DNA from 2 places in the Streptomyces sp. enrichment culture genome. Region 2 is predicted to be linked to the other one. Evidence: riboswitches for the same ligand, from Rfam matches in the RefSeq annotation. Region 2 holds a riboswitch; the other holds the start of a gene.
The links. Region 2 has a riboswitch for cyclic di-AMP ahead of ACSU6L_RS19650 (M23 family metallopeptidase). Riboswitches for the same ligand answer to the same signal wherever they lie in the genome.
Positions count from the first base shown of each region.

Region 1: it holds a riboswitch for cyclic di-AMP, as region 2 does, so the genes downstream of both, ACSU6L_RS14670 (NlpC/P60 family protein) here and ACSU6L_RS19650 (M23 family metallopeptidase) in region 2, are expected to answer to the same signal.

Region 1 covers NZ_OZ186847.1:3,459,203-3,474,172, forward strand. Annotated here, with positions in the region: gene ACSU6L_RS14650 (esterase/lipase family protein) at 326-1,249, shown strand; gene ACSU6L_RS14655 (peptidoglycan DD-metalloendopeptidase family protein) at 1,509-3,035, shown strand; gene pcrA (DNA helicase PcrA) at 3,106-5,583, opposite strand; gene ACSU6L_RS14665 (hypothetical protein) at 5,637-5,768, opposite strand; cyclic di-AMP (ydaO/yuaA leader) riboswitch at 5,874-6,043, shown strand; gene ACSU6L_RS14670 (NlpC/P60 family protein) at 6,051-7,244, shown strand; gene ACSU6L_RS14675 (tellurite resistance/C4-dicarboxylate transporter family protein) at 7,349-8,359, shown strand; gene ACSU6L_RS14680 (hypothetical protein) at 8,337-8,690, opposite strand; gene ACSU6L_RS14685 (NlpC/P60 family protein) at 9,151-10,218, shown strand; gene ACSU6L_RS14690 (hypothetical protein) at 10,339-10,968, shown strand; gene ACSU6L_RS14695 (LuxR C-terminal-related transcriptional regulator) at 11,045-11,791, opposite strand; gene ACSU6L_RS14700 (ATP-binding protein) at 11,788-13,122, opposite strand; gene ACSU6L_RS14705 (PspC domain-containing protein) at 13,266-14,750, shown strand; gene ACSU6L_RS14710 (hypothetical protein) at 14,737-14,970, shown strand, end outside.
Region 2 covers NZ_OZ186847.1:4,489,501-4,504,470, reverse strand. Annotated here, with positions in the region: gene trmB (tRNA (guanosine(46)-N7)-methyltransferase TrmB) at 71-883, shown strand; gene ACSU6L_RS19660 (PrsW family intramembrane metalloprotease) at 924-2,264, shown strand; gene ACSU6L_RS19655 (aldo/keto reductase) at 2,281-3,225, opposite strand; gene ACSU6L_RS19650 (M23 family metallopeptidase) at 3,329-4,378, opposite strand; cyclic di-AMP (ydaO/yuaA leader) riboswitch at 4,390-4,547, opposite strand; tRNA gene ACSU6L_RS19645 (tRNA-Met) at 4,921-4,994, opposite strand; gene ACSU6L_RS19640 (GTP cyclohydrolase II) at 5,092-5,733, opposite strand; gene ACSU6L_RS19635 (MarR family winged helix-turn-helix transcriptional regulator) at 5,844-6,353, opposite strand; gene ACSU6L_RS19630 (dihydrofolate reductase family protein) at 6,419-7,555, shown strand; gene ACSU6L_RS19625 (RNA 2'-phosphotransferase) at 7,602-10,790, opposite strand; gene ACSU6L_RS19620 (TetR/AcrR family transcriptional regulator C-terminal domain-containing protein) at 10,774-11,388, shown strand; gene ACSU6L_RS19615 (hypothetical protein) at 11,397-11,681, opposite strand; gene ACSU6L_RS19610 (PP2C family protein-serine/threonine phosphatase) at 11,827-13,020, opposite strand; gene ACSU6L_RS19605 (DUF5994 family protein) at 13,060-13,560, opposite strand; tRNA gene ACSU6L_RS19600 (tRNA-Lys) at 13,764-13,836, opposite strand; gene ACSU6L_RS19595 (amino acid permease) at 13,948-14,970, opposite strand, start outside.

The sequences.
Region 1 (14,970 bases), 1.0 Mb from region 2:
CATATGCCGCACTTGTGGCGCCCCTCACACACGCGCTGCGCGCGCACCGCGCGGTCCGCCACCACCGGGAAGTGAACGAACGTTATCTCCAGCATCCCGCAACCGGCAGTTTCGCGGTGGAGAGCGAGGGGGAAATCACACGTGGGACACATTCGCAGCGCACCGTTCCGAGCCGTCGCGACCCACCCGCCGCGGCAGCCGACGGCCCGCGGGCCGGGCCGGGACCCTGCGCGACGGGAGCCGCGTCGTCCACCTCCGCCGCGGCCTCCCCCAAGGGCATACGGGGGCCGGAGCCGTCCTCCCGCGTGCCGACAGGAGGTCGGCCATGAAGGCCTTACCGATCATCGGGGCGCTTCCGCCCCTTCCTTCACTGCCGCTGCCACCCGTCTGCCGCCTCCTCCCCGGCGGCCTGACCGGCCTGTCCACGGCGCTCCTGAAGGCGACCGCCCTGGAGATCGCGATCCTCGCGGGCCACCTCCTGCTCTATCCCTCCGGCATCACCCAGGAACGCCGCCCCCCGGCCCCGCCATCGCCTTCACGGTCGCCCGAGACGGCGCCCTTGCGGCTGCCGACGCAGGACCGGCCGCCGGTCGTCCTGCTGCACGGGTTCATCGACAACCGCTCGGTCTTCGTCCTGCTGCGCCGCAGCCTCGCCCAGCACGGCGGACAGCGGGTCGAATCGCTCAACTACTCACCGCTCACCTGTGACATCCGCACCGCGGCCGCCCTGCTCGGCCGGCACATCGAGGAGATCTGCGAGCGCACGGGCAGCGAACGGGCGGACGTGGTCGGCCACAGCCTCGGCGGCCTGATCGCGCGCTACTACGTGCAGCGGCTCGGCGGCGACCACCGCGTGCGCACGCTGGTCACGCTCGGCACCCCGCACTCCGGCACCCGGGTCGCGCGGCTCGCCAACGCGCACCCGATCGCACGGCAGATGCGCCCCGGCTCCGACGTGCTGGAGGAACTGGCGGGGCCCGCGCCCGGCTGCCGTACGCGGTTCGTCAGCTTCTGGAGCGATCTCGACCATGTGATGGACCCGCCGGAGGCCGCCCGCCTCGACCACCCCGATCTGGCGACCCGGAACATCCGGGTGACCGGCATCGGGCATCTCGCGCTGCCCGTGCACCCGGCCGTCGCCTCCGTCGTACGGCAGGTTCTCGACGAGGCGCATCAGACGGATTCGGGCACCCCCGCGGACGCCACCGCGGACGCCATTCCGGGCACCGGCGGCATCACCGTGGCCTGAGCATCCCCCACCCCAGGAATGTCTTAAGGGACCTCAACACCCGGTTGTCACAGCCCGTTCACCGACGTCGAAAAGCCGTAAAAAATCGAACGCTCACCGAACACAAAGCCAAAGTCGTGCCCGCCCTCCCCCGAAACACGGCCGAATGCCCGTTTCCCCCGCGCACGAAACCTGCCGAAGATTGTCGTGCCCGCGTACCGCCGGGTACAGTCGCCGCACTGCTCTGGCAGCCCCTGTTGTCGAGGCGAAAGAGAAGTTGGTGAACGACCGTCACCCGTCGGGGAGCATGACCACCCCGGCTCCGGCTTCCGACGCCGCCTCGGCGCCCTATGCGTCGTACGGCACCCAGGAAGCCCCTTACGGCGACCTCACCACATACGGCGGCTATCAGGCCAGCGGTTTTGACGCCGCCGGCCACCCGACCGGGCCCACCACGACGTTCCAGGCGGACCCGCTCTTCGGCGATCTGAACGCGGGCGGCCACGAGACCGGCGCGTACGACGCGACCCAGTGGTCCACCGGCAGCCACCAGACCCTCGGCCAGGACCCGTACGCGGCCCAGCACCACGCCGCCTACGACACGGGCGCCTACGACAGCACCACCTGGGCGACCGGCTACCAGCAGTTCGGCGGCATCCCGCACCAGGCCACGGCGCCCGACGTCAGCGGCCAGTGGGACGCGAGCGCCTGGCTGCAGCCCGAGCAGACTGGCGGCCCGGCCGACCAGACCCAGCAGTGGGAGTGGGGCACGCAGGTCTTCGACACCGGGGCGTACGACGCCACGCAGTGGAACACCGACGGCGGCGAGCCCGAGCAGCAGGCGACGGCGTCCTTCGACCAGGTCGCGTACGAGGACACCCCGTCCTACGAGGACGCCACCGGTTCCGGCTACGACGACGGCACCTCCTACGAGGAGCACGGGCAAACCGTTCCTCCGGAGGACGGCCCGGCCGCCACCGGCGAACTTCCCACCGTCACCGCGCTCCTCGACGACCAGGAGGAGAGCACCCCCGCCCCGGTCTCGCGCGCGGCCTCCCGCAGCGGCTCCCGCTCCCGCCGCCGTACGCCCGCCAAACGGTCCGCGCTGCTGACCGTCGCCGTGCCGTCGGCGTGTGTGATGGGCGTCGCGGGCATCGCGGCCGCCTCCGTCGGAACCTTCTCCTCCGACGACGCCCAGGAGTCCTCGACGACCGCGGCCGACGCCCAGCCGGTGAAACCGTCCGCAGCCAACAACAAGCTGGACACCCAGCTGGAAAGCCTCTCCGCCGAGGCCGACGACTTCGCCGACCGGGCCAGCCGGACCCAGGAGCGCATCGACCTCAAGGCCCAGCAGGAGGCCGAGCGGAAGCGCGCCGCCGAGGAGGCCGCCCGCAAGGAGCGGCTCCGCCCGAAGTTCGCCCTCCCGGTCGCCCAGCACGGACTCAGCGCCTACTACGGCCAGTCCGGCATCAACTGGATGTCCCTGCACACCGGCATCGACTTCCCGGTGGCCTACGGCACGACCGTGATGGCCGCGACCGACGGCACCGTCCGCACCGAGTGGAACAGCGCCTACGGCAACATGATGATCGTGACCGCCAAGGACGGCACGGAGACCTGGTACTGCCACCTCTCCACGTACCGCGTCGCCTCCGGTACGACCGTCAAGGCCGGCGACCCGATCGCGTACTCCGGCAACTCCGGCAACTCCACCGGCCCGCACCTGCACTTCGAGGTCCGCCCGGGCGGTGGCTCGGCCATAGACCCGCTGTCCTGGCTGCGCAGCCACGGACTGGAGCCCTCCTAGCCTTTTGCGCCGCAACCCCCGCCCGCTCCGGGCCGCAGCCCCCGCCGTGTCCGGCGGGGGCTCTCTCACGTCAGAGCTTCTCCACCGGCGCGTAACGCAGCAGCAGGCGCTTGGGCTTGGCGTCGCCGAAGTCGATCGTCGCCTCGGCGTTGGCGCCGGTGCCCTTGACCGCGACCACCGTGCCGAGCCCGAACTGGTCGTGCGTGACCCGGTCGCCGACGGACAGCGACACCACCGACTTCTCCGCGGTCCGGCTGGTGGCGAACCCGGAGGCGCCGGACGCCGACGAGCGCGAGCGGGACGACGACAGCGAGGCCGCCACACCGGAGACCGGGCCCGCCGGAGCCGCGACGGCCCCGGTGCGCTTCCAGTCGACATACGTGGGCGGGATCTCCTCCAGGAAGCGGGACGGCGGGTTGTACTGCGGCTGGCCCCAGGCGCTGCGCATCGACGACCGCGTCAGATACAGCCGTTCCCGCGCGCGCGTGATGCCGACGTACGCCAGCCGGCGCTCCTCCTCCAGCTCCTTGGTCTGGCCGAGGGCGCGCATGTGCGGGAAGACGCCGTCCTCCATGCCGGTGAGGAAGACGACCGGGAACTCCAGGCCCTTGGCGGTGTGCAGGGTCATCAGGGTGATGACGCCGTCGCCGTCCTCCTCGTCGGGGATCTGGTCGGAGTCGGCGACCAGCGCGACCTGCTCCAGAAAGTCGGCCAGCGTGCCCGTCTCGCCTTCGGCGCGCTCCTGCTCGAACTCCAGGGCGACGGCGGCGAGTTCCTGGAGGTTCTCGATCCGGGTCTCGTCCTGCGGGTCGGTCGAGGCCTGCAGTTCGGCGAGGTAGCCGGTGCGTTCGAGCACCGCCTCCAGGATCGTCGCCGGGCCCGCGCCGGACTCGACGATCGTGCGCAGCTCCTCCATGAGCGCGTTGAACCGCTTGACCGCGTTCGTGGACCGCGCGGCCATGCCGTACGCCTCGTCGACGCGGCGCAGCGCCTGCGGGAAGCTGATCTTCTCGCGCTGGGAGAGCGCGTCGATCATCGCCTCGGCGCGGTCGCCGATGCCGCGCTTGGGCACGTTCAGGATGCGGCGCAGCGGCACCGAGTCCTCGGGGTTGGCCAGGACACGCAGGTAGGCCAGGACGTCCCGGACCTCCTTGCGCTCGTAGAAGCGGACACCGCCGACGACCTTGTAGGGCAGGCCGACGCGGATGAAGACCTCTTCGAAGACACGGGACTGGGCGTTGGTGCGGTAGAAGACGGCGACGTCACCGGCCTTCGCGTCGCCCGCGTCGGTCAGGCGGTCTATCTCGTCGGCGACGAACTGGGCCTCGTCGTGCTCGGTGTCGGCGACGTAGCCGGTGATCCGGGCGCCCTGGCCGGCGTTGGTCCACAGGTTCTTGGGGCGGCGGGACTCGTTGCGCTCGATGACCGCGTTGGCCGCGGAGAGGATCGTCTGGGTGGAGCGGTAGTTCTGCTCCAGCAGGATCGTCGTCGCGTCCGGGTAGTCCTCCTCGAACTGGAGGATGTTGCGGATCGTCGCGCCGCGGAAGGCGTAGATCGACTGGTCGGCGTCACCCACGACGCACAGCTCGGCGGGCGGGATGTCGCCCTCGCTCGGCGGGACGTCCTCATCGTACGTGCCGGTGCCGACCAGCTCGCGGACGAGGGCGTACTGCGCGTGGTTGGTGTCCTGGTACTCGTCGACCAGGACGTGGCGGAAGCGGCGGCGGTAGTGCTCGGCCACGTCCGGGAAGGCGCGCAGCAGGTTGACCGTCGTCATGATCAGGTCGTCGAAGTCCAGGGCGTTCGCCTCGCGCAGCCGCGATTGGTACAGGGCGTAGGCCTGGGCGAGGGTCTTCTCGAAGCCGTCGGAGGCCTGGGCGGCGAAGTCCTCCTCGTCGATCAGCTCGTTCTTGAGGTTGCTGATCTTGGCGCTGAACGACTTGGGCGGGAAGCGCTTGGGGTCCAGGTCCAGATCACGGCAGACCAGGGCCATCAGGCGCTTGGAGTCGGCGGCGTCGTAGATCGAGAAGGAGGAGGTGAAGCCGAGCCTCTTGCTCTCGCGGCGCAGGATGCGCACGCACGCGCTGTGGAAGGTCATCACCCACATCGCGTTCGCGCGCGGGCCCACCAACTGCTCGACGCGCTCCTTCATCTCGCCCGCGGCCTTGTTGGTGAAGGTGATCGCGAGGATCTGGCCCGGGTGGACGCCCCGCTCGCCCAGCAGGTGGGCGATGCGGTGGGTGAGCACGCGGGTCTTGCCGGAGCCGGCGCCGGCCACGATGAGCAGCGGGGAGCCGGAGTGGACGACGGCGGCGCGCTGGTTCTCGTTCAGCCCTTCCAGGAGCGCGGCGGAGTCCACGGCGGGGCGGGGGGCGCCGTCGCGGTAGTACTCGTCCCGGTCCGGGGGCACGTCGAACTTCCCGCCGAACAGATCGTCCGGGATCGGCTCCGGTACGTGATCGTCCTCGGGCGGCGGCGGGGGTTCCTCCGCGTGGGCCCGCGGGGCCTGGAGGTCCGCCAGGAAGCTGTCGTCAAAGAGGCTGCTCATCGCTCTCCGAGTCTAGGGCGCCCCACTGACAACCGAGGGCCGCCCGCAGAACATCACAGCCGCCGCGGTCCGGCGGTCACCGGGGAACCGGGCGCGTCACGCACCGCGTCCACCCGGCTACCGCGCAGGTCGGACACGGGGTGCTCAGGCTCGGCGACGGCGAGCGACACCTTTCGGAAGGTCACGGAAATGTATCGGGCATATCACCCACCAACCTTCACAGCAGCCACACGAGTTGGCTACCGTGCCGGGCAGGCCGTACGACCCCCACCGGCGAACCTCGCCGGGCCGCGCGGCCTCCGCCGAGTCCGGCGCGCCCGTACGGCGACCGGAGCCGGGGACCCAACCGACTCTGGGGTGAATCGGCCCCTCCCTTTCAGGGAGGAGCCGTAGGGCAACCCTTCCGAACGACCCGCCCGAACCCGACAGCTAACCCGGTAGGCGGCCGATGGAAGGAGTCGCCTCCCTTGGCGTCGCACCGCAAGTCGCGTCCCACCCCGCGCGTGGCCGGCATACGCACCCCCGCCCTCGCCACCGCGGCCCTCACCTCCGTGGCCCTGCTCTCGCAGACCGCCGGCGCCACCCCCTCGGCCGACGACAAGCCGAGCCTGGAGGAGGTCGAGAAGAAGGTCGACGATCTCTACCGCCAGGCGGAGTCGGCGACCGAGAAGTACAACGCGGTCAAGGAGAAGACCACCAAGCAGCGCAAGCGCGTCGACGCCCTCCTGGACGACGTCGCCAAGCGGACCCAGAAGCTCAACGAGGCACGTGAGGAGCTGGGGTCGTACGCCGCCGCGCAGTACCGCACCGGGTCCGCCGTGCCGGACACCGCGACCTTCCTGCTCGCGGACTCCCCGCAGGACTACTTCGACCAGAACCAGCTGATGGGCCGGCTGACCAGCCGGCAGAAGGACGCGGTCGACGACTACTTCGACCAGCAGGCCGAGACGATGGAGAAGCGTCGCGAGGCCGGCGAGAGCCTCCAGACGCTCACCGAGTCGCAGACCGACCTCAGGACGGCCAAGGCGACCGTCCAGAAGAAGCTCGCCGACGCGCGGGAACTGCTGTCGCAGCTGACCGCCGAGGAGAAGGCGCGGCTCGCGGCGATCGAGAAGCGCAAGCAGGAGGAGGCGGCCCGCAAGGCCGCGGAGCTGGCCCGTCAGCAGCAGGCGGCGGAGGAGCAGCGGCGGCAGCAGGAGGCGGAGGAAGCGGCGGCCGCCCAGCAGGAGACCGCGCAGGAAGAGACCTCTCAGGCGGAGACCGGCACCGGCGACACTTCCACCTCGACCGACTCCACGTACGCGGCCAAGGCCGAGAAGGCGATCGCCTTCTCCCGCGCGCAGATCGGCAAGCCGTACGTCTGGGGGGCCACGGGTCCCGGCTCGTACGACTGCTCCGGCCTCACCCAGGCCGCCTGGAAGGCCGCCGGTGTCACCCTCCCCCGCACCACCTACGACCAGGTGAACGCCGGCACCACCGTCGCGATCGGCGCCGCCCAGCCCGGCGACCTGGTCTTCTTCTACGACGACGTCACCCACGTCGGCATCTACATCGGCAACGGGATGATGATCCACGCGCCGAAGCCCGGGGCGTACGTCCGGGAGGAGTCGATCTACTACGACGGCGAGTCGTCCATCCACAGCGTGGTGCGTCCGGCCTGACGCGAGCGCGGGTGCGCACCCGGTTGCACGCGCCCGCGTGCATTTCCCCGCGCCCGCGCGCGTGCCCCGCTCGCAGGGCGCGCAGGGCTCCATAGCATCGGGCCATGCCCGGCACCTCCCCCCTCCTCGACTGGTGGGCGCGGCGCGCGCCGGCGGCCGGGGCCGCCGTGATGGCGACCGGAATCGTCTCGGTCGGCCTCCACCTGGCGGGCCGCGAGGTCGTCTCCCGCGTCTTCCTGGTGGTGGCCGGCGCCGCCTGGCTGGCGCTGGCGGCGGAATTCCTCGTCCTCCTGCTGGGGCAGCGGAAGCAGTGGCTGATCCAGGCGGGCACACCGGCCGCGCTGACCGCCGTGGCGGCGACGACGGTGCTGGGAACCCGCTTCGCCGCGCTGGGCTGGACGCTTTCGGCGGGGGCGCTGCTGGCACTGGCCGCCGTACTGTGGCCGGTGCTGCTGGTGCTGAGCGTGAGACACTGGCGCAGGCGTATGCCGGGTTCGGTGTTCCTGGCGTGCGTGGCGACGCAGGGCCTGGCGGTGCTCGCGGCGACCCTCGCCGCGACGGAGTCTGCGGCCTGGCTCGCGCACACCGCTCTGGTGCTGTTCTGGCTGGGGATCGTGATCTACGGGCTCGCCCTGACCCGCTTCGATCCACGGCAGGTGATCGAGGGCGGCGGGGACCACTGGGTCGCGGGCGGGGCGCTCGCGATCTCGGCGCTGGCGGGCTCGAAGCTCATCGCCGCAGACGGCCCGGACCTCTCCCTGTGGAACGTCGACGACCGGGGCGTCCTGCACGACGTGACCCTCGCACTGCTCGTGCTGGATCTGTCCTGGTACGCCGTCCTGCTCACCGCCGAGATCGTCCGGCCCCGGCTGCTATACGACGTGCGCCGCTGGTCCACGGTGTTCCCGATGGGGATGACGGCGGCGGCGACGCTGTCCGTGGCATCCGCCGTCGGCGTCTCCTGGCTGGCGTGGCCGGGCGAGGTGCTGCTGTGGGTGACGGTGGCCGCCTGGCTGGCGGTCGCCGTCGGCGCGGCCGCGGCCGCCCGGGCCGCCGTACGGCCCCGGACGCCGCGGCAGGGCGCGGCGGGCCTCAGGTCCAGAGGACCGCGATGAAGACGTTCGCCGTCGTCAGCAGGCCCACCAGGCCGAACAGGCCCTTGTCCACCTTCTCGTCGTCCCGCTTCACGTAGACGAGGCCGAGGATGACGATCAGCAGGGCCAGCTTCACGCCGATCTTGATGTTGTTCACCGTCTGGTCGTCGGCCTGGTTGAGACCGACCAGGATCACGCCGGTGACCAGCATCGTCAGCGCGCCGTGCAGCATCGCCGGGACGAAGCGGGCGGTGCCCTGGCCCATCGCCTTCATCTGGGTGAGGAAGCCGCCGAGGAGCGAGGCGATGCCGATGATGTGCAGGCCGACGAAGAGATGGATGAGTACGTCCATGAGGCCGGAGCCTAACGAGGCGGTCACCGGTCGCCCGACACCGCCCCGGCGCCGGGACGCCCGAAGGCACCCGGGCACGGGAGGCCGGCACCGGTGGATACGCGGCTGTCACGAGTGGACGAGTGGATATATGCGGCGCATAGCATCCCGCCCCTCACGCGGCTCACAGAATCGTCACTTCGGTCAGGTCCCCACGTGCCATCGACGCTTTCGCGACGAGATCGCGGTCGCATCCGGTCGTCCGGCGGCCCGCTCCCGTCACTTCCGCACATCCCGTTACCGTCCCGATACAGCCGGGCCTAGCGTCCTCCACCAGGCGTCCGGCTCCCCACCGCCGCCCGGGCCAGGGGCGGCAGCCGGACGTCTCCGCCGAGAAGGCCCGGCGGCGGTCCCGCTCCCGTGTGCGGGACCACCGCCGGACCGCGCGGATCCCCGGTCATGGAAAGGACGTGCAGTCCACGTGGCAGCGCACCGCAAGCCCCGGAAGCGCCTGGCCGGCGGCCACAGGGCCCGTACGGCGGCGACCATCGCGCTGGCGGGCGCGGCCACCGCGACGGCCTTCGACGGGACCGGGCACGCCGAGCCGGAGCTGACGCCGGCGCAGGTCAAGGCCAAGGTGGAGAAGCTGTACCAGGAGGCCGAGGTGGCCACCGAGAAGTACAACGGCGTCAAGGAGAAGGCGGAGGCGGCCCGTCGGCGGCTGTCCAGCCTGCAGGACCAGGCGGCCCGCAGGGCGGAACGGCTCAACGCGGAACGGGACAGCCTCGGTTCCATCGCCGCGGCACAGTACCGCCGCGGCGCCCTCTCCCCCGCACTGCAACTGGCGCTCTCCGACGACCCCGACCGGTACCTCGACGGCGCCTCGCTCGCCGAACGGGCCGAGCACCGGCAGACCACCACCGTCTCCAGCGTCCGCGAACAACTACGGGAACTGGAGCAGTTGCGCGGTGCCGCCCGCGTCGAGGTGGCCTCGCTGGCCTCGCGTCAGGCGGAACTGGAGCGGCACAAGAAGACGGTCACTGGCAAGCTGGACGCCGCCCGCCGGCTCCTGTCCCGGCTCACGGCCGAGGAGCGGGCACGGTTCGCGCAGGACGGCACCGGCACCGACCGCGCCTCACGGGACGCGACGGCGGCCCGGGACGGCCTGACGGCCCCGGGCGGGGCGGTCACGGCACCCGGCTCCCGTGCGGCGTCGGCTGTCTCCTACGCCTACTCCAAGCTCGGCAGCCCCTACGTCTGGGGCGCCACCGGCCCCGACGCCTTCGACTGCTCGGGACTGGTCCAGGCCGCCTACCGCTCCGCCGGCGTCAGCCTGCCCCGCACGACCTACGCCCAGATCGGCGCCGGCCGCCGTGTCACCCGCTCCGAACTCCTCCCCGGTGACCTGGTGTTCTTCTACTCCGGCATCAGCCACGTCGGCATCTACGTCGGCAACGGGCAGATGGTCCACGCCCCCAACCCCTCGGCTCCCGTACGGGTGGCACCGATCGACGAGATGCCGTTCGCGGGCGCCACGCGCGTCGTGTGAACACGCCACACGGGATCGACACGGGCATGGCATGAGCACGGCGGCACGGTAGCGTCGGGCGCCGAGGCGGTGTGCGCCGCTTCCCACGTCCACGCAGTCCCCGTCCGCCGGAAGGTCCCGATGCCCCGCTCCCCGTTGCCTCCGCCTCCGCCGCCGCCCCACATCCGGACCTGGCCGGACCGGGCGGCGCTGCTGGCCGACCGGGGGAGAGCGCTGGAGGACCTGCGGCGGCGCAGCCTCGGGGTGCACCGGGTCCTGCTGCTGTGGCTGCTGGCAGTCGCGGCGATCATCGGCTGGTCGCTGCTGGTACTGCCGCTCCAGCAGATCGAGGAGAAGGACCCTCTCGGCCTCATCCTCGGCCCGGTCTTCGCGTTCCTCGGCCTCGCCTCACTCGCCCCGTCCGTCATCGCGGTCGCCCTCGCCATCCGCCGTGACCGGCGGATACAGGAACTCATCGACGCCTGGCTGGCCTTGGACACCCACCCGCCGACCGACGCCCGCCTGCGCTCCCCCGGCCTCAGTCTCTTCTGGCTGCTCTCCTCCATGCTGATCTGCGCGATCGGCCTGTGGGCCTCCTTCGCGGCCGCGGCGGAGGCCGAACCCGGCCGGTCGGCCTACTACGACGCCGCCCTGGGCATGGGCATCGGCCTGATCCTCTGGGTGACGGGGCTGATCGGCGTGACGAAGGCCGTACGGCACTACCGGTGGGCTCTGCGAGCCGTGCCGGCGCCGCAGCCGGGGCACCGCTGAGCGGCTCCGGTCCCCGCACCGGCTCCGGCTCCGGCTCCGGCTCCGGCTCCGGCGATAGGCGCCGCCCCGGCGGCCGTCACACCAGCCGCCGCGCCGTCGCCCATCTCGTCAGCTCGTGCCGGTTGGAGAGCTGAAGCTTCCTGAGGACGGCGGAGACATGCGACTCGACCGTCTTCACGGAGATGAACAGCTGCTTGGCGATCTCCTTGTACGCGTACCCCCGGGCGATGAGCCGCAGCACCTCGCGCTCGCGCTGGGTGAGGCGGTCGAGGTCCTCGTCGACCGGCGGCGCGTCGGTGGAGGCGAACGCGTCGAGGACGAACCCGGCGAGACGCGGAGAGAAGACCGCGTCCCCTTCCTGGACCCGGAAGATCGAGTCGACGAGGTCCGAGCCCGTGATCGTCTTGGTGACGTAACCCCGCGCGCCGCCCCGGATCACCCCGATCACGTCCTCCGCCGCGTCCGAGACGGACAGGGCGAGGAAGCGGACCGGCCGCTCGGTGTCCCCCGTCAACGCAGCGCAGCGACGCAGCACTTCGACGCCGCCGCCACCGGGCAGATGCACGTCGAGCAGGACGACCTCGGGGCGGGTCGCGGTGATGACCGTGACCGCCTGGTCGACGTCCGCCGCCTCGCCGACGACCTCGACACCGGTCTGCTCGGTCTGGCCGATCTCGGCCTGGACGCCCGTACGGAACATCCGGTGGTCGTCGACCAGGACGACACGCACCCGACGCTCACCGGTGCTCTGGCCGGCCGACTCCGCGGGCTCGGCCGGTTCCGCCGCTCCCGCCGTCCCGTTCGCCTCGGTCGGGTCGCTCATGACGTCTTCTCCGCCCTCTCCATCTCCAGCTCGACCTCCGTGCCGCCACCGGGCACCGCCCGCAGCCGGGCCGTGCCGCCGTTGCGCTCCATGCGGCCGATGATTGATTCTCTAACGCCCATGCGGTCGGCGGGTATCGAGTCGAGGTCGAAGCCGGGGCCGCGGTCACGGACGGACACGAAGACCGTCCTGCCCTCGACTTCGGCGTAGACCTGGACGGCGCCGCCTTCGCCACCGTACTTGGCGGCGTTCACCATCGCCTCACGCGCGGCCTGCATCTGTGCGCCGGTGCCCTCGTCGAGCGGGCAGTCACCGACGACGACGACCTCTATGGGCACGCCGTGCTTGTCCTCGACCTCCGCCGCGTTGCGTCGCACCGCGTCGGCGAGCGTGGCGGGTTCGTCCGCCTCGTCCTTGCCGGTGCCCTCCGGTTTGTAGAGCCAGGTCCGCAGGTCGCGCTCCTGGGCACGGGCGAGGCGGCGCACCTCGCTCGCGTTCTCCGCGTTGCGCTGGATCAGCGTCAGGGTGTGCAGCACCGAGTCGTGCACGTGGGCGGCGACTTCGGCACGCTCCTGGGCGCGGATGCGCATCAGGCGTTCCTCGGAGAGGTCCTGCGTCATGCGCACCAGATACGGACCGGCGAGCAGCGTGATGCCCACGAGGACCGCGAGGGCCGCCTGCAGCACCGAGCCGAGGTGAGCGGCGGAGCCCTGCAGGACGAAGATGCCGGAGACGCCGGCCGTCACCAGCAGGACGCCGGCCCCGGCGCGCAGCAGGGTGAGCGTGCGCCGACGCCGCCCGACCTCGACCCAGCGGGCCCGGCGGGCGTTGTCCGCCTGGCGCCAGACGAGGGCGACACCGGCGCCGACGAGGACGGCGGGCAGCAGATAGGCCTTGGCTCCGCTGCCCAGGTTCACGCTGCTGACGAAGACCATGGCCACGACGACCATGAGCAGCAGCGCGACGATCTGGCCCCGGTCGGGTTTGCGTGTGACGCGTCTGCGGCGGCCGTCGGGCGAGGTCTCGGTGGTGACGAAGGACGGCGGCTTCTCCGCGTCGACGCCTCCGACGCCGAGCGGCACGAAGAACCAGAACGCGGCATACAGCAGCGCGCCGAGGCCGTTGGCCATGAACAGGCCGACGAAGACCAGCCGCACCCAGATCACGGGCAGCCCGAGATGTCCGGCGAGCCCCCGCGCCACGCCACCGAGCCAGCGTCCGTCACTGCTGCGGTAGAGCTTGCGCGGCGGCCGCGGTTCGACGAGTGGCGCTGCTGTGGGCGCGGCTTCCGGCATGCCATCGATGGTCACACGCCGGGCGGCCTCGGGCATCAGGGTCGCCCCCCGAAACTCCCCTGATCTCCGAGCGAACGTCCCGGCGCCCGGAGCCCTCGCACCGTGTCAGGGGCGATATCAGGGTCGGGCCAGGGTCGTTCCGACTGCCGCCGGCGCGGCTCAGCGGTCACCATGGACACATGACTGATCACCAGCACGCCGCGGACACCGGGCCCGACACGGGCTCCGCGTCCGACCCGGCGACCACGGCCTCCGCCGCTGCAGAATCGCGCGCGCACGAGCGCGCGGGCACGCAGGGGCGGGCGGGCGCGCGCGATCAAGGGGACGCGTCGGCGGGGCTGGGCAAGGACGGACAGCCGGGCACGGCCGACGCGCCGGCGGAGGCGCAGGCCGGCGACGGGCCGCTGAGCTTCCGGCGGGACCGGCGGCACAAGATGATCGCCGGTGTCTGTTCCGGGCTGGGACGGCAGTGCGACATGGATCCGGTGATCTTCCGGATCACGCTGGCGGTGCTGGCGGCCACCGGCGGCATCGGCCTCATCTTCTACGGCTTCGCCTGGCTCTTCGTCCCGTACGACGACGAGGAGGAGAACGAGGTCCGCAAACTGCTGACCGGCCGCGTCGACGGCCACGCCCTTGCGGCGGTGCTGTTCGCGCTGGTCGGCTGCGGCGTCTTCCTGTCGATGCTGAACAACGGCGGCGTGCTGACCTTCGCCGTCGTGCTCTCCCTGCTTCTCGCGGGCGCCGGTTACTGGTCGCAGCGGCGCGGTGCGCCCGACCCCGATCCGCTGGCGGCGCAGGCCGCCGCCGACGCCCCGCCGGAGGCGCAGGCCCCGCCGGTGCTCGCCGCGTACTCGTGGTGGCGCGACCCCATCGTCAAGGACGGCACCCATGTCGGCGGCACGGGCTATCTGTGGGGTCCTCGGGACTCCCGGGAGCAGGACATCGCGGCGACCGTGGGCCTCGACCTCGACGACTACCCGCACGGCCGCGACACCGGCCGCACCCGCGGGCCGGCGCCGAAGCCGCGCGGTCCCCGCTGGATCGGCGGCTGGGTCTTCCTCCTCGCGCTCGTCGCGGGTGGCCTGGGCACCGGCCTGACGTGGGACGAGCATCCGCTCGGCACCAGCCTGCAGACCGGTCTGTCCTGTGCGCTCGCCGTCTTCGGTCTCGGCATCGCGCTCAGCGCGTTCCTGGGCCGGACCGGGGCGGGTTCGGTGTTCATGGCGGTGGTCACGGCCGCGCTGCTCGCCGGTTCGGCGGCGCTGCCCAAGGACATCGGCACGGACTGGATACGGACGACGTGGCAACCGGCCGCGGTGGCGGACGTGCGGGACAAGTACCACGTGGGGACCGGCGTCGGCACCCTGGACCTGTCCCGGCTGGACCCGGCCGAGGGGCAGACGCTGGCAGCGGAGGCCGAGGTGGGCGTGGGGAAGCTGCGGGTGATCCTGCCGCCGGACGTGACGCTGAAGGCGGACATCGACGTGGGAGTGGGCGACATCCAGTTGCCGGGTGACAAGACCCAGGACGTCGACGTGGCGCCGGGCAAGTACAAGCAGGTGACGATCCCGCCGAAGGCGGGCGCCAAGGGCACCGGCACGATCGCTCTCGACCTCCGGGTCGGAGTGGGACAGGTGGAGGTGAGCCGTGCTGCGTCATGAGTTCCAGCCGGGGAGGCTCGTCGCGGGGATCTTCCTCGCCATTGCGGGTGTCACGTACGCCGGGGACGCGGGCGGCGCTTGGGAGACACCGTGGTTCGTGGTGATCCCCCTGGTCGTGGGCGGTCTCTTCCTGGCCGGCGCGACGGGCATACTCGGCAGAGCGATACGCCGCCGGGGCACGGCCCGGTCCCGCCCCGGCGAGGCCCGACCGGAGGCACGG
Region 2 (14,970 bases):
GGCCGAGGCGTCGCGGCGGCTCGCCGCGGCTGCCCGCGGCCGAGGCAATGCCCGTAAAATCGACCTCACTGTGTCTGACTCCCTGAGCTCCCCCGCGCCCCGCCACCCCAGCCGCCCCAAGGGCCAGCCCCGGTTTCCCGAGGGGCCGCAGGCCGATCCCGCCGGTTCGCACTTCGAGCGGCGGATCCGGAGTTTCCAGCCGCGGCGGAGCCGGGTGACCGCGGGGCAGGCGGACGCGTTGCAGCGGCTGTGGCCGAAGTGGGGGCTGGACATCGACGGCGGGCGGGTGATCGACCTCGCGGAGCTGTTCGGGAACACCGGCCCCGTCGTCCTGGAGATCGGCTTCGGCATGGGCGAGGCGACCGCCCAGATGGCCGCCGCCGACCCCGGCACCAACATCCTCGCGGTCGACGTGCACACCCCCGGCCAGGGCAACCTGCTGAACCTCGCCGACCGCAACGGCCTGACCAACGTCCGGGTCGCCAACGGCGACGCCATCATCCTGCTCCGCGAGATGCTGGCCCCGGACGCGCTGGACGGCCTCCGGGTCTACTTCCCGGACCCCTGGCCCAAGAAGCGCCACCACAAGCGGCGGCTCATCCAGCCCGAGTTCCTGAGCCTCGCCGCGACCCGGCTGAAGCCCGGCGCGATCCTGCACTGCGCCACCGACTGGGAGCCGTACGCGGAGCAGATGCTCGAGGTGCTCACCGCGCACCCCGACTTCGAGAACACCCGGGCCGACGGCGGCTTCGCGCCCCGCCCCGAGTTCCGTCCGCTGACCCGTTTCGAGGGACAGGGACTGGACAAGGGTCATGTCGTGAACGATCTGCTCTTCCGCCGCGTACCCCACGTACCGTCAGCTCAGCCTCCCGCCGACGTCTGATCCCCCGCGGGCGGCTCCGTCCCTCGTTAGGGTCAATGCCGTGGCCAGCAGTCCCCCGTACCCCCCGCCTCCCGGTTTTCCCCCTCCCGGGGCGCCCCGGCACGCGCACTGGTGGCAGCGCTCCTGGGTGCGCTACGGCGCGCTCGTCACGCTCCTCGCCCTGTCCGGTCTGGTGATCCTCGCGCTGGTGCGGGAGGAGACCGGCACCGAGGGCTTCCTCGTCGGGCTGGGCCTGGCGATCCTGCCCGTGCCGCTGCTGATAGCCGCGTTCCGCTGGCTGGACCGGGTCGAACCCGGCCCCTGGCGGAACCTGCTGTTCGCCTTCGCCTGGGGGGCCTGCGCGGCGGCACTGATAGCCATCGTGGCCAACAGCTTCGCGACCCGCTGGATAGCGACGGCCACCGCCGACCCGTCCAGCGCGGACACCCTGGGCGCGACCGTCATAGCGCCGGTCGTGGAGGAGACCGCGAAGGCCGCCGCGATCCTGCTGATCTTCCTCTTCCGCAGACGTGACTTCACGGGGATCGTCGACGGCGTGGTGATAGCCGGGGTGACCGCGACCGGCTTCGCGTTCACCGAGAACATCCTCTACCTCGGCACCGCCTTCGGCACCGACCAGCTGCACGGCGACCGCGGCATCGCCTCCGTCACCGCTGCGACGTTCTTCGTGCGCATCGTGATGTCCCCGTTCGCGCACCCCCTGTTCACCGTCCTCACCGGCATCGGCTTCGGCTTCGCCGCGCTGTCGGGGGAACGCCGGCTGCTGCGCCGGGTGCTGCTGCCCCTGGGCGGGCTGCTGCTCGCGATGGGCATGCACGCGTTCTGGAACGGCTCGGCGACCTTCGGCGAGTACGGGTTCTTCGCGGTGTACGGCGCATTCATGGTGCCCGCGTTCGGGCTGCTGACGTGGCTGGTGATCTGGACACGGCAGCGGGAGCTGCGAACCGTCCGCGAGGAGCTGCCCGCGTATGTGATGGCGGGCTGGCTGGGGCCGGCGGAGCCCTTCGTGCTCGGCTCGATGCGGGCGCGCCGGCTGGCCCGCGAGTTCGCCGGCCACCACCTGGGCAAACCGGCGTCCCGCGCGGTGGCCGAGTACGAGGCGTACGCGACGTCGCTGGCGTTCCTCAGACACCGGGGGCGGCGGGGCCGGGCCGGCGCGGACTTCGTCGTACGGGAGCGGCAGCTGCTGCACGAGCTGTGGCGCCGCCGCGAGGTGGCCCGCCCGGCGCTGGAGTACGCCGCGCGGGTCACGGCCCCGCCGGTGCCGGTCCTGATGCCGTGGTCGGCGTACGGCCCACCGGCGCACGGCCCGGCGGTGTACGGCGCGGCGGTGTACGGCGCGACGGCCCCGTATCCGGCGTACAACCCCTACCGGACCTAGCCGCAGGTTCCAGGACTTACGCGGAGGCCTCTCCCAGCCTCTTCAGCTCCTCCTCCGTGAGCCGCAGCTCCGCCACGCCCAGCAGGGCCGGGAGCTGCTCCACGGTCCGCGCGGAGGCGATCGGCGCGGCGACCGTCGGCTGGGCGGCGAGCCAGGCGAGGGCGACCGTGGCGACCGGCGCCTCGTGGGCGGCGGCGATGTCGTCGAGCGCGGTGAGGACCCGGCGCCCGCGCTCGCTGTGGAGGTGCTTGGTGGCGCCGGACGCCCGCGCGCTGTCGACGGTGGTGCCGGGCCGGTACTTTCCGGTGAGGAAGCCGGAGGCCAGCGCGTAGTAGGGGACGGCGGCGAGGCCGGCCCGCGCGGCGACGTCCTGGAGCTCGCCCTCGTAGGTCTCCCGGGACACCAGGTTGTAGTGCGGCTGGAGCGCGACGTACCGGGCCAGGCCCTCCCGGTCGGAGAACTCCAGGGACTCCCGCAGCCGCTCCGCCGAGATGTTCGACGCGGCGATGTGCCGGACCTTGCCCGACTTCACCAGTTCGTCGAGCGCTCCGATGATCTCCTCGACCGGCACCTCGGGCCGGTCGAAGTGGGTGTAGTAGAGGTCGATGTGGTCGGTGCCGAGGCGGCGCAGGGACGCGTCGGCGGCGGCCTTGATGTTCGCGGCGGACAGACCCTGGTACTCGGGGTGCTGGCTGACCTTGGTCGCGACGACCACGTCGGCGCGGTTGCCGCGGGCCTTCAGCCACTCGCCGATGATCGTCTCGGACTCGCCGCCGGAGTTGCCCTCGATCCAGGCCGAGTAGACGTCGGCGGTGTCGACGAAGTTGCCGCCCGCGGCGGCGTAGGCGTCGAGGACGGCGAATGACTGATCACGGTCGGCGGTCCAGCCGAAGACGTTGCCGCCGAGGGAGAGCGGGAAGACCTCGAGGTCGGAGGAGCCGAGCTTGCGCAGAGAAGTCATGCTCGAAGTCAACGACCCCGGGGGAAGCGGCTATTCCGTGAACCGGCAGCCCTGACGTCGGGGGGTTGCCGTCAGGACCGCCGGGGTTCGAAGCCGGCCGGGATCAGGGGGTGAGGCCCTTGCCCCGAAGCCAGGCCAGCGGGTCGAGGGCGCCGCCGTCGGAGGTGTGCACCTCCATGTGCAGGTGCGGCCCGGTCACGTTGCCGGTCGCGCCGACCCGTCCGATGACGTCCCCGGTGCTGACCTTCTGCCCGACGCTCACGCTGATCGACGACTGGTGGGCGTAGAGGATCTCGGTGCCGTCCTCCAGGGTGAGGACGGTCTTGTAGCCGTAGGCGCCGTCCCAGCCGGCCTGGGTGATCGTGCCGGTGTGCACGGCCTTGAGGAGGGTACCCGTGGGTGCGGCGAAGTCGAGGCCGGTGTGGTAGCCGGAGGACCACATGGCGCCGGCCTGACCGTAGGTGGAGGTGAGCGTGTACGAGGAGGTCGGCAGCGTGAACTGCTTGGCCAGCTCGGCCAGGCGCTCGGCTTCGGCCTTCTTGCGGGCCTCCTCCTCCGCCTTCTTCTTCGCGGCGGCGGCCTCGGCCTCGGCTTCCTTCTCCGCCTGCGCGGCGGCCTCCGCGGCCTTCTTCTCGGCGGCTTCGAGCGCCTCGGCGGCGGCCTTGGACTCGACCTGGTCCTGCTGCTGCTCGGCCTGCGCCATGATGCGGGCACGCAGCGCCTCACCGGCGTCGGCGGTGCCCTGCGCGGTGTCGACGGCGGTGACGCCGACGCTGCTGAGCGGGGTGGCGGTGGTCTCGGCCTCGGGCTCGGGCTCGGCGTCGTCGGAGATGAGCGAGCCGACGTTCGGCAGGTCCGGCATCGAGATGGACACCGGCGGCTTGCCGGTCTGCGCGGTGGCCATGCCGCCCGCGCCGACGGCGGCTATGACACCGACGCCCAGGACGGTGGAGCTGCGGGCGAGTCCGCCGCCGCGCTGCTTGGAGACGCGGTGCCGGCCGCGTACGGGGCGAATGGACTCCGCGGTGGGATTCCACTCCTCGAACGGCCCCTCATCGGTGCGCTGACCGCCGTAGAGCAAGGTGTCGGCGGGATCGCCGGTGCGCTGGCCGGGCACGAAGGGGGCCCCGGGGGCAGGCCGGTTGGACGCCACGTGGGCGTACTCCTTTCCTTCCTTCTCGCCTACCGGGTTAGCTGACGGGTTCGGAGCAGGAAGGTCTCCTACGCGCGTAAATCAGCCGTGTGGACACGACCGCTTACGCCCGATTCACCCCAAGGTGGTGGTTCCCCGGTTCCCTTACGGGATTCGGCGCGTGCGCACGGAGCCGCCTCTTGTGACGGCTGGGACGACCGCGCTGCGTTATCGGACGTTAATAGAACCGGGGGGTGATTTCCAAGCCGTTCCACTTGATCATTAAGGATGGCTGCCGGGACGTACGCCCCAGCATCGGCGAAAACCGGGCGAGTTGACCCGCCTTCGCGACAACTTCAGCAGCATTCCCTTTTTTGATGGTGTCTCAGATGTTATGCGGAGGGGGTTCGATCACTCACTCCCGGTGACAGCTCACGACCACCGCGTGTTTCACGGCCACCCGTATGTTTTCGGCCGCACGCCCGGCGCACGGCGGGTGAAGGAAACGCGAAAACACTCAGGGCCGGAACCCATTTCCATGGATTCCGGCCCTGAGCCTTCAGTAGCGGGGACAGGATTTGAACCTGCGACCTCTGGGTTATGAGCCCAGCGAGCTACCGAGCTGCTCCACCCCGCGTCGTTGAAACCAGTGTACGCCATGCGGGGAGCCGTCCGCGCCAGGGTTTTCCCACGGCCTCCCGCACCGCCGGCGCACCGCACCTGACCTGCGGTGATTACCCCACATTCAGTCCGGTCAGGTCGGCCAGCGGCAGGGTGTGCCGGGTCTGGAGGACCTTGGCACGCAGGTAGTGGACGTTGTGGGCGGTGGTGAAGACGCCGGTCGGGACGCGGTCGCGGACGTCGACGCCGAGGGCGCGCAGCTGCTCCGCCTTGTCCGGGTTGTTGGAGAGCAGGTCCAGCTCGGTGATGCCGAGGGCGGCGAGCATCTGGGCGGCGGCCGTGTAGTCGCGGGCGTCCTCGGGCAGGCCGAGGGCCAGGTTGGCCTCGTAGGTGTCGAGTCCCTGGTCCTGGAGGGCGTAGGCGTCGAGCTTGTTGTAGAGGCCGATGCCGCGGCCCTCCTGGCGGAGATAGAGCAGGACACCGCCGCGCTCGGCGATGCGTTCGACCGCCTCGCGCAGCTGCGGGCCGCAGTCGCAGCGGGCGGAGCCGAAGACGTCGCCGGTCAGGCACTCGGAGTGGAGCCGGACCAGCGGGGTGCTGCCGGGGGCGGGGTCGCCGAGGACGGCGGCGAGGTGCTCCCGGCCGTCGGCCAGGCCGTGGAAGGTGACGAGTTCGGCGTCGACGCGGTAGCCGTCGTGGAACTGCAGGGGCACCCGGACGCGGGCGCGCTGGGTGGCGGCGGGGGTGTCGGACATGCGGTTCTCCGGGTCGGCGGCTGGAACTCCTCATGCTTCAGTTTTGAAGCAGCCTGTCGATCAGGACCCTACCCATGCTTGAAACTTAAAGCAACAGCCGGTGAGGCAGCTCACGAACAGGACGGCGGCGCCGACCGCCGCAGCCAGGGGACCTCCCCGCCGCCCCGGCCGTCCTGGAGAGCCCCGGCGACCCTGGTGAAGATCTCCTCGACCTGCCCCACCTGCTCGGGCGTGAGGTGGTCGAAGAGCGCGGCCCGCACCGTCCCGACGTGCCCCGGAGCCGCCCGCTCGACGGCCGCCATCCCCTCGCCTGTCAGGACGGCGGTACTGCCCCGCCGGTCACTGGCGCAGCCCTCCCGCCGCACCAGCCCGTCCTTCTCCAGCCGCCCCACGGCGTACGTCAGCCGGCTGCGGGTGATCTTCAGCTGCCCGGCGAGGTCGGTCATGCGCAGCCGTCGCTCGGGCGCCTCGGACAGGACGGCCAGGACGGAGTAGTAAAGGTGTGGCATGCCGGCCTCCCGCTGGAGCTGCCGGTCGAGCGCGTCCTCCAGGAGATGGGCGGCGGCGATGTACGCGCGCCAGGCGCGCTGCTCCTCGGGCGTGAGCCAGCGGGTCGTCATGCCGCCCAGTGTAGGTTTGCTTAAAACTTGAACCAAGATCCGCCGTCTCCCAGATGGGTGCGCCGATGCCTTACCCGTACGTCCTGCTCTCCGCCGCCGTCTCGCTCGACGGCTACCTGGACGACACCGGTCCCGAACGCCTCCTGCTGTCAGGGCCCGCCGACTTCGACCGGGTCGACGACGTACGGGCATCCGTCGACGCGATCCTCGTCGGCGCCGGCACCATCCGCGCCGACAACCCCCGCCTCCTCGTCAACTCCCCCGAGCGCCGGGCGGCCCGGACGGCGGCCGGACGGCCGGAGTACCCCCTGAAGGTGACGGTCAGCGCGACCGGCGACCTGAACCCCGGCGCGCAGTTCTGGCACACGGGCGGACAGAAGGTCGTCTACACGACGCCGGAGGGCGCGGACCGCCTGCGGGCGGCGGGCATCGCGGCGGACGCGGACGTGGTGGCGCTGGGCGCCTCTCTCGACTGGCGGGCCGTCCTGGAGGACCTGCACGACGTACGCGGCGTACGGCGGCTGATGGTGGAGGGCGGCGGCACCGTCCACACCCAGCTCCTCCAGCAGGGCCTGGCCGACGAGGTCCAGCTGGCCCTCGCCCCGCTGTTCGTCGGCGATCCGGACGCCCCGCGCCTGTTCGGCCCCGGCGCCTACCAGTCGGGCCGCCTGCGCCTGGTGGAGACCCGCCAGGTCGGTGACGTCGTCCTGATGCGCTACGAGCCGACCGCCCCCGGCACCGGCGCCGTCGCGTCGGCCGCGGACCGGCACTGGCTCTCGCTGGCCTGCGACCTGGCACGGCAGTGCCCCCCGTCGTCGTCCGCCTTCAGCGTCGGCGCGGTGGTGGTCGCCGCCGACGGCGCCGAGCTGGCCCGCGGCCACTCCCGGGAGAGCGACGACCCGGTCGTCCACGCGGAGGAGGCGGCGCTGGCGAAGATCGACCCGGCGGACCCCAGGCTGCCCGGCGCGACCGTCTACAGCAGCCTGGAACCCTGCACCCACCGCGCCTCCCGGCCCCGCCCGTGCGCCCGGCTGATCCTGGACGCGGGCGTGCGCAGGGTGGTCACGGCGTGGCGGGAGCCGGACACGTTCGTGACGGGTGCGGACGGGGTCGGCGCGCTGTCCGCGAAGGGCGTGGACGTGGTGGTCCTGCCGGAGTACGAGGAGGCGGCGACGGCCCCGAACCGCCACCTGCTGACCTGACCGGGCGGGCCGGGGCCGGGCCGACCGACCGACGGGACGCGGCCGGTCAGCCGTGCGTGGCGAACATCTGGTGCAGCGGCACCACCCGCAGCGCCTCCGGCGGCACCTGCGCGACGAGCCAGGTGTTGCCGCCCGCGTGCCGGCACTCCAGCCCGTCGGGCTCGGGCACGCACAGGAGCACGCTGGGGCCGTGCCGCCGCCCGGCGCTCAGCGCGGTCGCCGGGTCGGTCGTCAGGTGCACCCACTGCCGGGTCATGGGCCGCAGCCCCTCACCCCGCTCGAAGATGCTGCCCAGCGCGGCGGTCGGCGTGCAGTGGTAGAGCGGGCCGTCCGGTTTGCGGACCTCGTACTCGACGGCCGCCGGACGCGAGTGCCCATAGCGGGCCCGGATGAGGCCGTCGCGCACCTGGAAGCGCGTCTCGGTCACCGCGCGCGCCACGCTGATCAGTTCGTCGGCGGAGACCTTGAGCCTCGGCCCGAGCGCCGCGACCAGCGTGTCGACCGGCACCCACCCCTGACCGTCCCGGTTGATCCCGTGGTCATGGCGCAGGTGATAGGCGAGGGTGCGGCTGATCCGGCGCCTGCGGCCCTCGCTGAGTTCGCGCAGCGGGGCGTCACCGGGGGTGCCGCGCCGCTCCGCCCAGGCGTCCCGCAGCCTGATCGCCAGGTCGTGCGGGGAAACCCGGCCGGGGCCGTGCGGGTCGCCGTCGGCCGGGGCGTCCAGGCACAGCTCGTCCAGCATCGCCTCGCCGTGCTCGCGGACGCCCGGTCCACCCGTGCGGTCGGTCAGGCTGCGCACCGAGCGGACCAGCAGGGAGGCCCGGTAGGCGGCCCACAGCTTCTCCATGTCGACGGCCGGGGCGTCCGTGCAGCGCGCCAGCGCGTCCACGTAGGCCGTGACCACCTCCCGGCGCAGGTCCCAGCGGTCCACCGGGAGCGCCGGCACGTCGTCCGTGAGCTGGGCGAGCTCGTACCCCATGGGGCGCCAGTGCGACGCCTCCAGGTCGACCGCGATGATCCGGTCGGTGTCCGTCACCAGCCAGTTGAAGGCGTGGGCGTCGCGGCGCGGCTGCGGCGGCAGGTCGCTCTCGCCGAGCAGCGCCCACCACTCCTCGAACAGCGCGCTGTCCTCGCCGGGCGGCTCCTCGGGCAGGATCGCCCGCAGCCACATCTTCACCTCCTTGCGCACCTCCTTGCGCACGCCGGGGACCCGGGCCGGGGGCGGCTCGCCGGACCCGTGCACGTACGCGAGGAACCTGGCCGCGCGCTTGAGCAGTTCGCAGGACGAGTCCGGCGCGGCGGGCGACAGCCGTTCGGCGAGCACGGTGCCGTGCTCGAAGCGGCGCACCGAGATGATCTCGGTGCCGAGCGCGAACTGCGCGTCGCCGTGCGGCAGGTCGGCGACCGGGATGGTGGTGATCAGGTCGATGATGCCGAACTCGCCCTCGGCACCCATCCGGTTCAGCGTCGCCTGCACCGCGGCCGACTTCTCGGTGTCGCGCTGGAAGCAGAGCCGCGTGGTCGGCTTGAACACCAGGGTGGAGTTGGTGAAGCCGAGGTAGTCGTCGACGGTCACCACGTTGCTGCGGCCGCCGAGGTTGCGGCGCACCAGGTCGGGGCTGCTGATGGCGCGGTCGGCGGCGTGCTCGTAGAAGAATCCCGGGTCGCCGTCCGCGACCGCCTGGATCCACCGGTCGGCCTGCGAGAGGCCGCTCAGCCGGCCCCGCATGAGCCCGCGTTCGGCCTGGTTGACGGTCACGCCGCCGCGTTCCAGCTCGCGGCCGAGCCGGACGAGCGGCACGCAGGAGGTGGTGTTCGTCTCCGTCTCCCGGATCAGCCGGGTGACGCCCTCGATCCAGAACGACCGGTTGTCGCGCAGCGCGGCCACGGCCAGCATGTCGTCGGCGTAGCGGATGCGGCTCAGCTCGTCGGTCAGCGGCCCGGTCTTGACGAGCGACCCGTCCTGCAGCCCGAGCGCGTTGTGCAGCAGCAGGTAGCGGTCCATCTCGCCGACGTCCTCCAGCTGGACGTACGCCCGGAGGCAGTCCGACAGCAGGCGGCGGTGCAGCGGTTCGGTGGAGCTCATGAAGCGGGTCTGCAGGGCGTGCACGAGAGCGGCCGGCAGCTCCACCGCCGGATGGCCGGCCTCCGCGAACCGGCGCAGGTGTTCACCGAGGCCGAAGGGGTTGTTGAGCCGCCGCAGACCGAGCCGTATCTGCGGGAGCAGCGCCGGGGCCCGGCGGGCGGCGGCGGTCACGCACGACAGCAGCACCTGCTGCACGGCCTCGCCGCCGCTCGGCTCCCCCGCGAGCCTGAGCGCCTCCTCGGCCCGGCGCAGGTAGACGGCGAAGTTGTCGTCCTTGGGCATCCCGTCGGCCAGCCGGAGCCAGATCTCGGCCATGAGCAGGTGCCAGGTGGTGCCGCGGGCCACGTCGGGATGGGCCCGGTCCGTGCGGACCGCCCGGCCCAGGTACTCGCGGTTGCCCGTGTGGTCGTGCAGCCGCAGATAGCACTCCAGGAGGTAGGGCACCGCGTCCTGGGCGGGGTTCCCCTCGACGATCGAGACCTGGAACTGCTCCGCCGACGCCTCCAGGTCCGCGACACCGACCTGCTCGAACCGCGCCAGCAGCACCGCCGCCTGCCCCAGCCGCCCGGAGAACTGGAGTTTGCTCCCGGCGTCGGTCAGTTCGCTGTCCCCCACCACGTGGACCAGGTAGGTCCGTGCCAGCCGCAGGGCCCGGCAGAACACCACGGGCCGGCGCCAGTTGATGGACAGCGCGTGGTCCCACAGGGAGAGCGCGGTGCGCTGCCGGACCACGTGGAGCGTCTTGTCGTAGTGCATCCGGCCCGGCATGCTCGTCGCCGCCCGGGCCGCGTACCGGCACAGGTTGCTCTCGAAGACGAACGACTCGAGGACCAGGATGGACCTGGAGCGCGCGTCGAGGACGTCCTTCCACGCGGTGGCGATCCGCCCAGGGTCGCTGCCCGCGTCGAGCACCCCGCCGACCCAGGCCGCGCCGCGGTGCTGGACCCACTCCCCCATCAGGTCGTCGAAGGACTCGCAGCCGATCCAGCGCAGTAAGTGGACGACTTCCGGGTAGCGCTGCTCCAGCAGCGCGGTGAGCTCCGGCACGGACGGCCCCGGCTCGGGAGCCGGCGCGGCGCTCGCGACGGTCTTCTGCCGCGGCCACGCCGCCCGCCGGGCCAGATCCAGTGGGGTGACTCTGTCACTCACGAACGCCCCCGTCGTCCGAGTACCGGGACGTGCGAGTCTAGCGTTCAGCCCTCACGTACGACCCGGAAACAGCGGCTACCGGCACTTCGCCAATCGGGACGCCCTGCTCGACGCCGTCGCCGACCTCGCCATCGCCGAGGTGCGGGACCCGGGCCCCGGCCTGCCATGGGACGAGCGCGTCACGGCCACCGCCGACGCCCTCCGCGAGGCGGCGCTGAGCCATCCGGGGGCCACGGCGCACCTGGTCGCGCGTCCGCCCATGGGAGAGCACGGCCGGCGGATCGGCGGGAGCGTGCTGGCGGCGCTCCAGGAAGGCGGGCTGCCGCCGGCCACGGCGGTGCGGTGCTTCCGGACGCTCGTCGCCTGCCTGGCGTCGTCGCTGGCCATGGCGGTCCGGGCGGGAGAGCGGGACCGGCGCTGGGAGCGGGTGCGGGACATGGTGAACGAGCCGCCCGCGGCCGCCGCCGTCGGCGAGGAGCTGTTCGCCGTCGGGTCGGCCGAGCAATTCCGTTTCGGGCTGAGGCTGTTGATGGCCGGCATCCGGGAAGAGGCCGTAGCTCACCCGCACGGCCGCCCGAGCGGAACGACCGGGACGTGAGGACCGCGTCACTCGCGCGGCTCGGGTTCGCCCGAATCTTCCTCCTCCTCCATGAACCGGATGCCCTCGTGGGTCAGTGCGGCGGTGGCGGGAGTGTTGTGCGACGTCCAGTCGACGGCTATCAGGCCCTCGTCGGCCAGATAGACGCAGGCGGCGGACAGGTCGTCGTCGGGCATCCCGAGCTGCTCGCGGAGCGCCGCCCCGCTGATCTCGGGACGGTTGCGCTCCACTGCCCCGTACAGACACCGGAGAATGGCCTTGCGGTAGATCCTTCGTTCGCGGAGTGTCGTCATGGCTGGCGCCCTCGGACTCGCGGCCGACCCAGCGGCCTCGCTCATCTGGTCCGGGTGCCCCGCTGCGCGGCCCCCATGCGGTTTTTCACGGCCGTGTACAGGTGTCAGCGCGATCCCCTCGCCGCCGGTCGGACCGGATGCGCGATCAGCCCCGCCACTCCACCAGGAGCAGCGTGGCGTCGTCCGTGGTGTGTCCTCCCCGTGCCCTCTTGAGGGTGTGCGACAAGGAGCGCGCCACGGCCCGGACACCGCGGCAGGTGCGCTCCAGCCCGTCGACCCAGTCGATCAGCTGCTCCTCCCCGAACTGCTCCTCGCCCACCGCGTGTTCCTCGACCAGCCCGTCCGTGAAGCAGAGGACGCGGTCCCCGCGCTCCAGACCCAGCTCGCCGACCTCCGGCTCCGCACCGCCCAGGCCGACCGGGAGGGTCGTGGGGGCGTCAAGCCGGCGCGTGACACGGTGATCGCGAATGAGCATGGGCGACGGGTGTCCCGCGTTGACCCACCGCATCCCCCCGGTGGTCGTGTCCAGCCGCATCATCTGCGCGGTGACGAAATGGTCGGGACCGAACTGGTGTGCCACGGCCTCGTCCATGGCGGCGTAGATCTCCGGCAGGTCGGTGCCGAGGCGGCGGGCGTGGCGGTAGGCGCCGATGGCCACGGTCGCCATGACGGCCGCACCGAGGCCGTGTCCCATCGCGTCGATCATGGCCACGTGCAGGACGTCGCCGTTGAGCGCGTAGTCGAAGCTGTCACCCGCCACGTCGTACGCGGGCTCCAGGGTCCCTGCCACGGCTACCCGCGGCATGATCATGGCCAGTGGCGGCAGCAGGGACCACTGGATCTCGGCTGCGACGCTCATCGGTTCACCGCGGCGGGTGGAGAAGAACAGGTCGGAGTAGCCGTGCTTGGTCACCAGCAGGTCGGCCACCAGCGCGGCGAGCCTGTCCAGCAGCCGTCGGTCGTCGTCGTCGATCCGGTCCAGCGTCACGGCCATGACACCCACCTGGTCCCCGCCGTCCAGCAGCGGCAGGTGGATCCGTACGCCGTCGTCCTCGGGCAGCTCGACGGGCTGCGCGTCGAGGAAGCAGCGGCCCGCGGCGGTGTCGTCGATGTCCTGCGGGTCCCCGCCCGCGAGGCCCTCACCGGGCAGGGGTGCGAGCAGCACCTGGCCGTAGTCCTGGAGGAGCAGCTGCGGTCGGCGGCCCCCCAGTCGCTCCACCACCTCGGCGACCAGCGGGCCGATGAGGTGGGGCGAAAGTTCGTGCGCGCGATCGAGCACCGTCCCCAGAAGCGCTTCACCGAAGCTCTCGGAACGGTCCGAGCGCGGTCGGGCCGTCATCCGCTCGCCCACGAACGAACTGCCTGTCCCATCACTCCATCATCGGCGGTGCCGCTCCTCCGCGCCCTTCCGGCCGGCGTCGGCCTCGGCGCCTGCCAGAATGCGCCGGGCGGACAGCGGGTTCCACGGGTCGGCGGCGGCGGTCAGCAGGCGCTCGGCGTCTCCGGCCGGCTCTTCGGGCGGGATGACCATCAGCTCCCAGCGCCCCACGGTGCCGCAGTCCACGGTGATGACGTGCTCCTCGTCCGCGGCGTCGCTCAGCACGACCTCGATCAGGTGGTCCGGCGCCGACACCGTCCGCGGGGCGTCGGCCCACGTCGCGGCACCCACCGTGACCCGGGTGACCGTGCCGTGGCCGGGGTCCAACGAGCCCACGAGCGCGGGCAGTTCCAGCTCCAGGGCGTCGCAGCGCGGCCACCACGCCCCGTCCAGCGGACCGTGGCTGCACTCCGGGGTGACGCTCAGTCGCGACAGCGGCATCGTGTACGTGTGCGCGTCATCCGCGGAGGTGCCTCCGGCGGGCGGCCTGGGAGAGTCCATCGTGCGTTCCGTCCCGGGCGGCCTCGGGCCGCCCTCGTTCGTCACTCTCCGGGAACGACGCATTCATGATCGTGCGCCCGACATGCTCTCGGTGTCTCCCAGGCTACGCCCGGCCTGCCCCGTCGGCCCGGGGCACAGCCGGCGAACGTCCGCAGACGGGAACGCCCCCGGCTCGAACTGCTCGGGAGCCGGGGGCGTTTCGGTAGGCCCTGTGGGACTCGAACCCACAACCAATGGATTAAAAGTCCACTGCTCTGCCAATTGAGCTAAGGGCCCAGGCGATGTTCGCCACCCCGAGCATAGCCGGATCGGGCCGTGTCTCCGATCGGGTATCGGGGACACGGCGTGGACAGACCGCCGGGGGCCGTGAACGAATCGCCTCGCAGGCTACGAATCGGCGGTTTCCGGTACGGCCGCCCGCTCCCCCGCGGGCTTCAGGAACCAGTGACGCGCCGACGCCAGCCACCAGGCCGCGGCGAACCCGAGCACCACCAGGACGGCCACCGGCGCGTAGTTGAACGTCTCGCCGGTGACCGGGTACACCTGCGGCAGCATGAACAGGACGGTGATCACACCGACCCAGCCGACCGCCACCACGCCGACGGCCCGCGACCAGCGCCCCAGGTGCCAGGGCCCGCGCTCGAACGCGTCGCCCTTGCGCAGCCGCAGCAGGGTCGGGATGACGTAGGCGATGTAGAGCCCGATCACGGCGATCGAGGTGACCGCCGCGTACGCGGTCACATTGATCAGGTACGGCAGCCCGAGCGCCAGTGCCCCGCCCGCCGCCAGCCACACCGCCGCCACCGGCGTCCGGGTGCGCGGGCTCACCGTGTGCCACACGCGGGAGAACGGCAGCGCGCCGTCGCGGGAGAAGGCGTAGATCATGCGGCTGTTGGCGGTCACGGAGGCCATCCCGCAGAACAGCTGCGCCCCGATCACGACGAGGAGCAGCAGCTTCCCGGCCGTGACGCCCAGCGCGTCGAGCAGGATCTGCGCGGGCGGTACGCCGGTCGGGGAGCCGAGTGCCCCCTCGTACGACTGGATGGCGAAGGTGAAGCCGAGCAGCAGTACGAATCCGGCGATCCACGACGTCCAGATGGACCGCACGATGCCCTTCGGCCCGGCGGTCGACGCGTCGTGGGTCTCCTCGGTCATATGGGCGGAGGCGTCGTAGCCGGTGAAGGTGTACTGGGCCATCAGCAGCCCCAGCAGCACCACGTACGGCCCGCTCCCCCACCCGGTGTTGTTGACGAACTCCCCGAACACGAACGACGCGGACTGATGACGGTCCGGTACGAGGGCCAGCGCGCCGACGATCACCGCCACGCCCAGCACGTGCCACCACACGCTGACGCTGTTCAGCACGGCGACGATCCGCACGCCGAAGGTGTTCAGCAGACCGTGCAGCAG